DNA from 3 places in the Desulfosporosinus sp. Sb-LF genome. Region 2 is predicted to be linked to each of the others. Evidence: riboswitches for the same ligand, from Rfam matches in the RefSeq annotation. Region 2 holds a riboswitch; each other region holds the start of a gene.

What was found. Region 2 has a riboswitch for cyclic di-AMP ahead of E4K68_RS12015 (C40 family peptidase). Riboswitches for the same ligand answer to the same signal wherever they lie in the genome.
Region 1: linked by a shared signal. The riboswitch ahead of E4K68_RS13805 (citrate/2-methylcitrate synthase) and the one ahead of E4K68_RS12015 (C40 family peptidase) in region 2 are both predicted to bind cyclic di-AMP.
Region 3: linked by a shared signal. The riboswitch ahead of eam (glutamate 2,3-aminomutase) and the one ahead of E4K68_RS12015 (C40 family peptidase) in region 2 are both predicted to bind cyclic di-AMP.

What each region holds. Positions count from the first base shown of each region.
Region 1 is NZ_SPQR01000008.1:197,314-201,551, reverse strand. It holds gene E4K68_RS13810 (HD domain-containing phosphohydrolase) at 1-825, shown strand, start outside; gene E4K68_RS13805 (citrate/2-methylcitrate synthase) at 1,086-2,456, opposite strand; cyclic di-AMP (ydaO/yuaA leader) riboswitch at 2,557-2,699, opposite strand; gene E4K68_RS13800 (helix-turn-helix domain-containing protein) at 2,977-3,312, opposite strand; gene E4K68_RS13795 (flavodoxin family protein) at 3,498-4,076, shown strand; gene E4K68_RS13790 (hypothetical protein) at 4,107-4,238, opposite strand, start outside.
Region 2 is NZ_SPQR01000007.1:86,235-90,472, reverse strand. It holds gene uvrC (excinuclease ABC subunit UvrC) at 1-1,655, shown strand, start outside; gene E4K68_RS12015 (C40 family peptidase) at 1,916-2,650, opposite strand; cyclic di-AMP (ydaO/yuaA leader) riboswitch at 2,654-2,794, opposite strand; gene E4K68_RS20380 (hypothetical protein) at 3,608-3,748, opposite strand; gene E4K68_RS12010 (PFL family protein) at 3,919-4,238, opposite strand, start outside.
Region 3 is NZ_SPQR01000005.1:59,088-63,325, forward strand. It holds gene E4K68_RS08485 (NAD(P)H-hydrate dehydratase) at 1-985, opposite strand, end outside; gene acpS (holo-ACP synthase) at 1,035-1,391, opposite strand; gene E4K68_RS08495 (TrkA C-terminal domain-containing protein) at 1,407-2,009, opposite strand; cyclic di-AMP (ydaO/yuaA leader) riboswitch at 2,123-2,250, shown strand; gene eam (glutamate 2,3-aminomutase) at 2,359-3,609, shown strand; gene E4K68_RS08505 (hypothetical protein) at 3,642-3,836, shown strand; gene E4K68_RS08510 (TIGR01212 family radical SAM protein) at 3,888-4,238, opposite strand, start outside.

The DNA.
Region 1 (4,238 bases), on a different contig from region 2:
GATGATATTATCGCCCGACTTGGCGGAGATGAATTCGTCATCCTGTTGCCCAACACGGATGCTGCTGAAACAGAGCAAATTCTTAAACGAATCAATTCGTTAGCTCTACAGGAAAGAGTGGGTTCAATCGAAATATCAATTTCTTTTGGCTATGAAATAAAACGTTACGAGAAAGAGGATATTCTTGAACTATTTAAAAAAGCCGAAGATTATATGTACAAGAGAAAACTCTTTGAAGGCCCAAGTATGCGTGGAAAAACTATAAATACGATTATTAGAACCCTTCACGAAAAGAACAAACGGGAAGAACAGCACTCACACAGAGTTTCCACACTCTGTCGAAGTATGGGAGAGGCTCTTGGTCTACCAGAAGGAGAAGTTCAGGAACTAAAAAGCGTTGGCTTGCTTCATGATATAGGTAAAATTGCGATTGACGAAAAAATACTTAATAAGCCGGGAAAACTGACAAATGATGAATGGGAAGAAATTAAACGCCATCCAGAAATCGGTTATCGTATTCTGAGCACGGTCAACGGTATGGCAGAAATGGCGGAATACGTGTTGGCTCATCATGAACGATGGGATGGGTTAGGCTACCCGAAGGGTTTAAAGGGTGAGGAACTACCCCTTCAACCCAGGATTATAGCCATTGCGGACGCCTATGATGCCATGACGAGCGTAAGAAGTTATCGGGGTGCTTTACCTGATGAAGTGGCTATAAGAGAACTTCAGAAAAATGCCGGGATTCAGTTCGACCCAGAGTTGGTGAAAGTATTCATTGACAAAGTTGTCAATTCATCTTCCATACTGAAGAGGGAAAATTAACACTTCTCATGATTCTCCCATACCAATAATCTAATACAAATTATTGGTTAATCTAAATATAATCTTTTCGAATATATGATATGACAATTTCAGGTGTTTCTTAGAATTATCTAAAAAACAATAATCCCGTCCATGACGGGCGGGATTATTGTTTTTTAGTTCATAACGCTATGATAATTTCGAGGGACACTAGTAGCGAGTTTTAAGGATCTCAGAATAGCGTCTTTAACCATTGCCACGATGACTTCATCTCTATTCGATTACGTCCTTTCGATCATCCTAATATAATTTCGTCTGGGTGCTACACTTTTGTAGGCCGGCCTTATGATTTTCCCTGCATTGACTATTTCTTCAATGCGATGCGCACTCCAGCCTGCGATTCTGGCAATGGCAAAAATCGGCGTGAACATTTCATCTGGGATATTCAGCATTCTGTAAACAAAACCAGAATAGAAATCGACATTGGCACTAACACCCTTATACATTTTATTAGACTTCGCTATAACTTGAGGTGCTAGTCTCTCAACCGCTGCGTAAAGCTCAAATTCAGCTTCCAGCCCCTTTTCTCGGGCAAGTTGGGCAACATAATCTTTAAGAATAACCGCCCTCGGATCCGAGATGGAGTAAACGGCGTGGCCAATCCCATAAATTAAACCTGACCGATCAAAGGCATCTCTGGTAAGGATCTGCGTAAGGTAGGTCTCAATTTCTTCATCATCATCCCAATTCTTCAATTTGTCTTTGATATCCTCAAACATCTGGACAACCTTAATGTTAGCCCCTCCATGCCGCGGCCCCTTGAGCGCACCAATAGCCGCCGCCATAGCAGAGTAGGTATCTGTTCCAGTAGAAGTGACGACGTGGGTCACAAAGGCTGAATTGTTGCCTCCACCATGTTCGGCATGAAGCACTAAGGCCAGATCAAGCAGCGTTGCCTCTAGCTTTGTATATTTACTATCTGGTCGCAGCATAGAGAGAATGTTCTCAGCAATACTCAAATCCGCTCGTGGACTGTGAATATACAGGCTTTGATTTCCATGGTAATGGGAGAATGCTTGGTAACCATAGACTGCTAAAGATGGAAAACAGGCAATAAGCCGAATACATTGTTTTAAAACGTTCTCCATAGACGTATCATCAGGATTGTCATCAAAGGAGTATAATGCCAGAACACTTCTCGCCAGCGTATTCATGATATCTTTGCTGGGAGCTTTTAAAATCATATCACGAGCGAAATCTTCTGGCAGCATTTGATTAAGGGTAAGTAGTTGTTGAAAATCCTTTTGTGCGTTATGATCCGGTAGACGTCCAAAGAGCAGCAAATAAGCAGCCTCTTCAAACCCATAGCGATCTTCATCTGTAAAGCCTTCCACAAGGTCCGCGATATCGTAGCCGCGATAAATTAAGCGGCCCGGAACAGGAATGATCTCTCCTTCATCGAGAATATAGGAATGGACCTCTCCTATCTCTGTCAAACCAACGAGTACCCCTCTCCCGTCTAGATCTCGGAGTCCGCGTTTAACTGCGTATTTACTATACAACTCAGGTTTAATTAGGCTGCTTTTGTGAGCCAGCTTACTTAATTCGTTAAGCATTTTTCCTTCAGACAGTTCCATTTCGTAATTTCCCATCATAAGAATCACCCCTTTTAAAAATAAAAACCCTAGACAAACTATCTAGGGTTACAGCTAACGAAAAAAGCAAGGAATAGCAAAGCAAAGCACAGTGCTCAATTCCTCTCTTTCAACGCTTACGAAGTTAGCTGACGGATTCGGGTCGAAAAGTAACCCTACCTTCACAAAACATTTACCTGTGAAGGATTCACCCCAGAAATGGTTCCCCCGCTTCTAAATAGAATTAAGCGATAGTGAGCGATATTAAGTTGAATCGTGAATAGTACAACCTAAGGTCGAGATAAATTTCATTAAGTCTATCACTCTATATATGAAATAGTCAAGTTTTTTGCCCTTCCCACATACTTCTTTTGAACAAGTATTATACTCAATAAAATATAGTCCCTAGTTTTTGGAATGGGTCGAAGTAAACCCTACCAGCAGTAAGTCAGCAGTAAATGGGTTTAATCTGTTTTTTGAGGAGAGGTCAATTCTTTGTTGACGTTCTTGCATGGCGTTCTTGATTTTTCCGGTTTTATTAATGTTGTTCGTATTCATCAGCGTAATTCTGTCCCCATTTACACATGGTATCTAAAATGGGTAGTAGGCTCTTACCTGCTTGAGTCAGAGAATACTCAACTTTGGGTGGTATTTGTGTATAAATGAATCTTTTGACCAAGCCACTGTCTTCCAACTCTCTAAGCTGTTGAGTCAACATTTTCGGCGTGACATTTGGTAACAGTTTCCTCAGTTCACTATATCTTAACGTTTTATCACCTAAATGCCAGAGTATAAGTGCTTTCCACTTTCCACCGATAAGGGCCAAAGTCAATTCCATGGAACATTGATATTCGTTATTTTTGAACTTGATCATTTCGCTTCACTCCTTTAGACATTACCGGATAAATAATTCTCACATAATGCTTATAAGCCTTTTAAATTTATGGTATACAATTAGATACTATAGTACGACAATGTACGTACTTGTTAAGTAATATTATATCGATTATTATTATATCAAGCAATCAACTATGCAAAACGTTTTAAGGAGTGACTGGTATGAAGGTTGTAGCATTTAATGGAAGTCCGCGGGTTAATGGCAATACTACACAAAGTCTCAAAATTGTCTTGGCGGAATTAGAAAACGAAGGCATCGAAACTGAAATCGTTCAATTGGGCGGGCGTAAAGTCTTTGGCTGCCTGGCCTGCGGCAAATGCGGAAAAACTAAAGATAATCGGTGTGCGCGCAAGGACGATGAGATGAATACCTTTATTCAGAAAATGGAAGAGGCTGATGGAATCATAATTGGTTCACCCACCTACTTCAGTAATGTAAGCACCGAAGTAAAGGCCCTTATCGATCGTAGTGGTTATGTAGCGAAATCCAACGGTGGTGCTTTATTGAGGGGAAAAGTGGGGGCTTCGGTCGTTTCTGCCCGAAGAGCGGGATCAACCTTTGCCTACTCCGCCATCAACTTTTTCTTTGGAATCGCCGAGATGGTCATTTGCAGTTCGAGCTATTGGAATATGACGTTATCCCGTGATCCAGGTGATATCCAAAATGATGCTGAAGGGATCGAAACCTTCAAGGTCCTTGGGAAAAACATGGCAAAGCTATTAAAACAGGTTAACGGTTAATCCAATTTCCAAGATTCCTATGAATAATGATTAATCCATACAATTACTTAAGCAATTAGTATCTAAAAAAGAGCGCATATCAAGTGCGCCCTTTTTCATTTTCATCAGCTTAAAAAGTTTCACCTCAAAGTATTTTCTGACAAGTTCCAGATAATTTCTATC
Region 2 (4,238 bases):
TAAAAAACCGGGTAAAGTCCTATTTTACTGGATCACACGACGGAAAAACCGGTCGACTAGTAAGTCAGATCGTCGATTTTGAATATATCATAACAGAGTCTGAAGTTGAGGCTCTAGTCTTGGAATGCAATCTCATCAAGAAGCATAACCCAAAGTACAATATCCTCTTAAGAGATGATAAAACCTACCCCTATTTAGTGATTACAGAGGAAAAACACCCACGAATTCTCGTCACACGGAAAATAAAAAAAGGAAACGGCAAATACTTCGGACCTTATCCGAATGCAACTGCCGCCAAAGAAGCTGCTCGTCTACTCAATCGGCTTTTTCCTTTTCGAAAATGTCGCCAAATCCCCTCACGGGCTTGTCTTTATTACCATTTAGACCAATGCCTTGCCCCTTGCGTCGATGACGTCTCCCTTGATGTTTACGTGGGAATGCGCAAAGAGGTTTCATCCTTTCTGAAGGGGGATCAAAGCGGAATTCTTGCGCTTTTAGAGGGTAAAATGCAAGAGTCCTCTGAGGCTCTACATTTTGAACGTGCAAAAGAATATCGGGACCTTATTGAAGATCTAAAACAACTGGGAGAAAAACAAAACATTACTCTCAATGATTTTATTGATCGGGATGTTCTTGGGTACGCACTTACCACCGATCAAATGTGCATTCAGGTTTTTTACTTACGTCAAGGTAAATTGTTGGCACGAGATAGTTTTATCTTTCCCTATTATGAAGACCCCGAAGAAGCGTTCACCTCTTTTGTCGCTCAGTTCTACATTGAGCGTGCGGTATGGCCTCAGGAAATCTTACTCCCTTCGATCGACTCTCTGGTTTTATCAAACCTATTTCCCATAACTGTTCCTCAAAAAGGAAAAAAACGGGAACTAATTCAGATGGCGATGTCCAATGCACAGACCACTCTTCATGAGCAAATCACACTAGAAATGAACCAACAATCTGAAACACAACTGGCGTTGGCCACACTTGGCGAACTATTGAATATCCCGTCTCCCAACCGAATTGAAGCTTTTGACATCTCAAATACGGCTGGAACAAACACTGTTGCTGGCATGGTTCAATTCATCGAGGGTAAACCCCAGCGCAGAGGATACCGAAAATATAAAATCCAACCCATGGAGACGTCCGATGATACAGCTGCCATGGGGCAGGTCGTTCTACGCAGGTATACACGATTGATTTCAGAAAATGGCCTTTTGCCAAACTTAATCTTAGTTGATGGGGGTAAAGGACAAATTAATGCGGCTTTAAAGGTTCTAAATGAACTTAACTTGGCTATTCCTGTCGCAGGGATAGTTAAAAATGATCGTCATCAAACCCACGGGCTTCTAGATCAAACTGGCAACCCCGTCCTATTACCCAAAAACCACTCCACATTTCATTTACTTGGAAGGATCCAAGATGAGGTCCATCGTTTCGCTATCACGTTTCACCGTCAACAACGCGCAAAAAATATGACACTTTCTGCTCTGGACAACATTGCCGGTATCGGGCCAAAACGCAAACAATGCCTGCTGCGTCACTTTTCATCTCTTGAAGACATTCAGCGCGCAAGCATCGAGGAGATCCAAGCGGCCGGGCTCCCAAAAAATGCCGCAACAATAATCTATCAATATTTTCAGGATACACCCTTATAAGCACTAGTCTAAAAAGGAGATTATTCCATGATCTTAAACTACCGAGTTGAGTTGTGTCGGAAATGTTACTTTAAACGAACTCACAGTTGCAAAGTTTCGGATTCCTACATTCAAAATGCTTCATTTACCTTAGCCAGGCCAGGTGGGGAATGTACAAAATTTACACCAATTCCATGGCTTCCACATCTCCGATGTTAGAGGTTCATAGCAAAAAAGTACAACAGTAACTGCAAGTTACTGTTGTACTTTTGATTGGGTGATTACTGAGCAACCCGTCGAGCACCAAGATACCGGCCGGCATAATAGCTGTCCCCAAGGCTCGTAGTGCGCACGCCACTATTAGACGCATGAACAAAACGTCCTCCACCGATATAAATACCGACATGGGAAGCTCCTGGAGCATAAGTCGTAAAGAATACAAGATCCCCTGCTTGGAGTTCATTACGATTTACTGAAGAACCCACGTTGAATTGTTCTCCTGCCGTCCTCGGCAAGGAAGTGCCAGAACCATTAAAAACATATTGAGTATATCCCGAACAGTCAAAGCCACTTCGGCTAGTTCCTCCAAAGACGTAAGGCACGCCCTGTAAGCTCAGAGCATTATTCACAAGCCCTGTTCCGTCGGATCGAGAAACTTGTTTCTTAGCGACTGCTGCTACTTGAACGGGTCGTGAGTCGTTTTTAGTGGTTTTTGTAGTTTGCACAGTTTTTGTGGGTTGAGCCGCGACTTCAACTGGTTTGACTGATACCGACATTCCCGCGGTAACGGTCCTGACATTGGTCATCACAGGACTCCCAGTCCATTGCAATTGCTTTCGCACAGCTTTAGCATAGGTTCCGGTTGGTTCGACAGTTGACGCTAAGAGCGTCGGTTTCATGGGTGTAAGGATAGTCGCGGGTTGTGTTAAGGCCAACGCAGGTAGGCTACTTACTAAAAGCAAGCCTGCCAAAGTTGAGCTTCCCAGCCACATCCGTACAGATGAGGAGATAAGCAAAAAATTTCCACCTTTCATAAGCTTACGAGGTTAGTTGACGGATTCGGGCAGAAGGTGAAAGCCCTACACGTTACGGCACGTGATTCACCCCAAAATAATCCCCCATTCCAAGTACATTAAGCTTGGATTCAGCTTTTTTAATGGTCTTATATATATTCGGTAGAAACTCAGAAAATCCTGCAAAATATCAAAAGAAATTAGATCTTTTTGTAAAGAATCTTATTATTAGATATGTAACCCTCTTATCCTTATTGTTTTCGGTAATTATCACGCCCTTCTATTAAAAACCCATCAACAAATTTTTGGAGCTCTAAAACTTCCAAACGCTATCATCCCACCATATAATACATTGCCCTTAGATCAATTATTTTACTCACACTCTCCTAAAACAGTTACCCTGGGAAAATTCCTTCCGAAAGGTATCCTCATGTTAATATATCTTTCAACACTTAGTAACTCCTTAGGCCTCCCTTCTCAACAAATTCAACGAGAAATGCCAATTAATACTAACCCGTCCCATAAAAAACAACACCTCTTATTAAAAGAAGTGTTGTTTTTTATGGGGCGTTAGGAGGCCAACGAGTCAATATTGAGGCTTAGGTCAAGTAGGTTTTCCCACTGAGTTCCTTCGGTTTCCCGCAAGGCGATTTCTCCTTAGTCTCAGCCTGAGGTGTCACCATCACTCAGAACTTGATCACCACTGAGTCCGCACTTCAATCCTCGTTGGTACACGCTCTAGAAGTTTCCTTCACACTCCTCGACAATCTAGCCTCTTTTGCAGAAAAGCATTTCCGGCAATCTGGAATGCATCGGCCAACACAATCAAGATCCTTTAAACCTTCCCAACTTTCCCACCTCAAGGCAGGCTACACTGCACTAAGTTCCTTCCTAATGCAGGTTCTACCCTAAGCCGTAGCCCCTTTAGAAGCCACGCACTTAGGCCTCCACGGAAAAGGGTCACGCCCGCATGCCATTGCAGATCCCCCTCAACCTTAACTCCCAGCAGCAACCCTCGACTGGGCGTCGAAAGCCACCACCAGGAACTTCATCGGTATGCCCTCGGCGGATTATTAGGCCCGCCTTCGATTGCCAACTCATGCACTAGAATAACGTTCCATAGCCCAAAGAAATCAAACGTCAACCATCATTTTACCTGATTTCCGTTGATTTGTAAAAACTCCTTTAGGCTTCTATACGCTTAAATTAACGAGAATAGACATTTATACATTCGATAGAGATTCATTTTAGGGATTTTCCTAAACAAAAACTTAGTTTGATAAGCTTATGAGAGGAGCTGGAATACGGCCTCCACGTTTCACAAACATACTTGAAGAAAAAGGATGTATGGCCATGATCGGTGCTCCACCTAACAACCCGCCAAATTCCACCCGTTCGCCCGCCTTCTTCCCGATTGCCGGAATAACCCGTACCGCTGTTGTCTTTTTATTAATCATCCCGATAGCTGCTTCATCTGCGATAATTGCAGAAATCGTTTCTGCACTAACATCTCCCGGTAATGCAATCATATCGAGCCCGACGGAACAGACACAGGTCATTGCTTCCAACTTATCTAAGGTCAAAGCACCTA
Region 3 (4,238 bases), on a different contig from region 2:
ATTGCTTTAAGATCGCTGACCAAGCTTTTTCGTTCAGGGTATCTTCTCCAGGTGCGGACCAAACGGTTGCTTCCGTGATGTTTGCATCAACTTCTTTGGCAATTCCCTCCGGAGTGATGATCTGCAACAGTCCAATGCCGCTTCGCAAAGCTCCCCGCCCAGCTAGAACAGCAGCTCCACTCATTCCTTTAGACCCTGCCACAAGAATTCCTTTACCATGGGTTCCTTTGTGACCTTTAAATTGGCGAATGGGCAGCATAGCGCGCACATCGCCATCCGTTAACACAAACGTAGAAATTTCTTCATCTTTAAAGTAGGGTTCGGGAATAGAAATTGAATCCACCACAACCCGTCCGCTGTATTCTGGCCCTTCGCCCAGAAAAAGACCCCATTTAGGAAGTCCAAAGGTAACGGTGGTGTGGGCGCGGATCGCAGTACGGTAGACATTTCCCGTGTTGGCCTCCACCCCACTGGGAACGTCGATAGAGATCACACACCCCGATGCACGATTTACTTCATCGACATATTCTTCGATCAAACTCGGCAAAGCCCCACGCATCCCAATCCCATACAGGGCATCCACCACGACATCCGCTTGAGTTAATGCCAAACGCGTCAAACGCCGTTGTTTCTCCCCTTCTATTACAAAGCATCTCCCAGTTGTTCCTTGAAAAAGGCGCAAGTTTAAGGCTGCATCTCCTTTAAATTCCTTCAGGCCAGCGAATAGCAAAGCCGTGACATCCATGCCTTGGAGAACCAAATGCCGTGCCACAGCCAAGCCGTCTCCTCCATTATTGCCCTTGCCAACTAAAATCACTGCCTTTCGGCCGTTCATCCCTCCCCCACTCGACTCGGAGAGACAATGACGAATTTCTTCGACAACAGCCCAGGCTGCATTCTCCATAAGCAGTAAACTCGGAATGCCATAATTTGAAATTGCTCTTTCTTCGATCTGCCTCATCTGTTCGGCGCTAACCACACGCACTTTCCCCACCCCGGTTCTTATTCTTATCTTGCGTCCAATTTTTTGTTTCTTAGTCTAAGACCGCAAAGGCCATCGCCTGCGTGCGATTATGGGACAAACTGACTCGAACCGTGGAACCGCCTCTGGCCCTAACCAAATTCATGGCTCTGGAACTAAGATAAACTAGAGGCTCTCCACTAACATCACTCAATATTTCTATATCATGCCAGGATAATCCGCAGAGCCCTGTCCCCAATGTTTTAAGAACAGCCTCTTTTCCAGCGAAACGAGCCGCATAACTCTGAATGCCTTTACTTCTAAGGTTCTCTCTCTCTCTAGGTGTGAAAAGACGTTCATTCAACTTTGGTTGACGTTTAAACGCTATATCGATTCGTTCTATTTCAATAATATCAATGCCAGGATACATTTTGCATACTCCAAATCATGTAATTAACTGCGTCAACTGAACTTGGCCCTCTGCTGAGCCTGCAACTAGTAAGACATCTTCTGCTTGAAGAACAAAACCAGCCTCCGGAGAAAAATGTTCAAAACCGTCTCGAACTACTGCAATAATCGTTGTCCCCGTACGCTCTCGAATCCTTAATTCCTGCAAGGTCTTCCCAATCGCCGATGAGGCCTTTTCTAGTTTGATTTCTCCGACATCTAGCCAACGGGACATAATGCGTTCAGCATATCCACGCATTTTGTTTAGATGGTGTTCAATCTTTAGATCATTCTCACGCCTTTGGTCCATTAAACTTTTTAAGTCTTCTAGAAAGACTTGGATTTCTCCTTTTTGGTTGAAGGATTTAGTAAATTTTTCTGCCAAAGACTTTGATGTTACGGTAATCCCTACCCCTTGACTAACCATAACCACACCGACATTTTGCAGAATTGCAATCGCCCGACGTATAGTTTCTGGTGAGACATTATACCGCCCTGCTAACGTAGAACGACCATGAATTTTTTCTCCTTCATGATATTCTCCCATCGTGATAGCGTGCGCTATATCAATAGCTATTTCCTGATAGCGTGCTTGGTCCAATCAGTTCAACCCCTTACCCCATTTGTTCTATTATAACATAGCCAAATGCTGGTGGCATCATGCTATTGACAAGTAACAACTTTAATGTTACTATTAAGTTGTTAGTAAAAATAAATAATAGATTGCTTAATTTCCTAAAGGAAAACGGGGGAACCACATCTTGGGGTGAATCGCCAAATGGCGTAGAGCAGTTTCAGCTCGAACCCGACAGCTAACCTCGTAAGCGTTGAAACACGTTAACGTAATATCGTGATATTCTGCGTTTATTTCTTTTGGGAACCGCCATAGTAGAGCGGTTCTCTTTTTGTTTCAATCGTGAACCCTCGAATATAATAAAGGAGGAATCTGGATGGCTGTTCAACTTCTCAATAAACCCGATACATTTCGTCAATTCGCACTGCAGCGGGGCGCAGTTCTTAAACAAAAAATAACGCCTTATCTTGAAAAATGCAAAACCATCCCAACGGGGTTCTCGAACACAGAAGCTTACCAATTCAACCGAGCAAACATTCTAAAGCACTTCAATGCAACGCTCGAAGACTGGAATAATTGGCACTGGCAAATGCACAACAGGATCACCGATCCTCACGTCTTGAGTGCTATACTTCCCGCCTTAACCACGGAACAATGCCAAGAAATCGAGCGTGTAGGAAAAACCTTCCGTTGGGCTGTATCCCCGTACTATCTGAGTTTGATGGATGTTACAGATCCCCTTGACCCTATTCGTCTTCAGGGACTACCTACACAGGATGAACTTTTCGATGATTTTGGCGAAGAAGATCCCATGGGGGAAGCCATTACATCCCCTGCTCCCTGCATTACCCGTCGTTATCCTGATCGCTTAATTATCAACGTCACGAATATGTGCGCAATGTACTGCCGACATTGTCAGCGCCGACGAAATATTGGTGAAACGGACACCCACGAAGAACGGGCCCGACTTACAGCAGCGCTCGATTATATTCGGTCAAACCCCGAGATTCGGGACGTCTTAGTGACAGGCGGAGACGCCTTACTTCTCAGTGATCTAACCTTAGATTGGCTTCTTGGGGAACTCCATTCCATTCCTCATGTAGAAATCAAACGCCTCGGGACACGAGCTCCCGTGACCATGCCGATGCGCATTACGAATGAATTATGTTCTATCTTGGCCAAATATCCACCTTTATATATCAACACACAGTTCAACCACCCCAAAGAAGTGACCGAAGATGCCAAAAAGGCGGCTGACAAACTCGTTGCAGCCGGAGTGGTCTTAGGAAATCAGACGGTATTGCTCAAAGGCGTTAATAATCAGCCGGAAATCATGAAAAAACTCAATCAAGAACTACTCAAAATTAGAGTCCGCCCCTATTATATCTTTCATGCCAAAAACGTCAAAGGAACACGTCATTTTGTGCCTCGGATCCAAGACGGACTTGATGTTATGGAACATTTACGGGGATATACTTCAGGGCTTGCGATACCAACCTATATTGTGAATGCTCCCAAAGGCGGCGGCAAAACTCCCATCTTACCGCAATATCTTATGTCCCTCCATGAAAACAAAGCGGTTTTGCGTACTTGGGAAGGAAAACTCATCCGGTATGAAACTCCATAATAGGAGATTAACCTTTGAAAGGGGTGTGTAAAATGATGGAACGTCTCAATAACGACCAAATAGCCCAGCGGATTCTGGATGCAAACTCAGATCTGAAACGTTACTTGAACTTAGCACCTAGCCTTAATAAACCTGCTCCATCCCAACCAAAAACCACCGTAGGATATTTCCAACGTCCGATTTCCACGACCCCATTTCATAGACCTTTGCTAAGACCTTTAGAATAGGTCTTGTGAATATCACTTAGTCCTCTCCATTTACTAGCGGTCCTCGGACCGCTAGTTTTTTGCGTTTTTCCCTTGCCATGTATCTCTTCGTGCTAATTCCGCGTCAATAGCATTGAGGACCTCCCATTTTTTGCGGCTCCAAAGAGGTCCGATGAGATCGTCCGGTGGTCCATCTCCTGTCAAACGATGAATCACCATCTCTTGTGGTAAGATCTCCAAAATATCGACGATGAGCGAGACATAGCCTTCTTTCGTCAGAAAATCAAACGGTTCACACTGATAAATTTCCTCCAACGGCGTTCCCCTCAATACATGTAACAAATGAAGTTTGATCCCTTGTAAAGGAAGCTCAGCAACCGCTTGCGCTGTTGCCATCATTTCTGCTTTTGTTTCTCCCGGTAA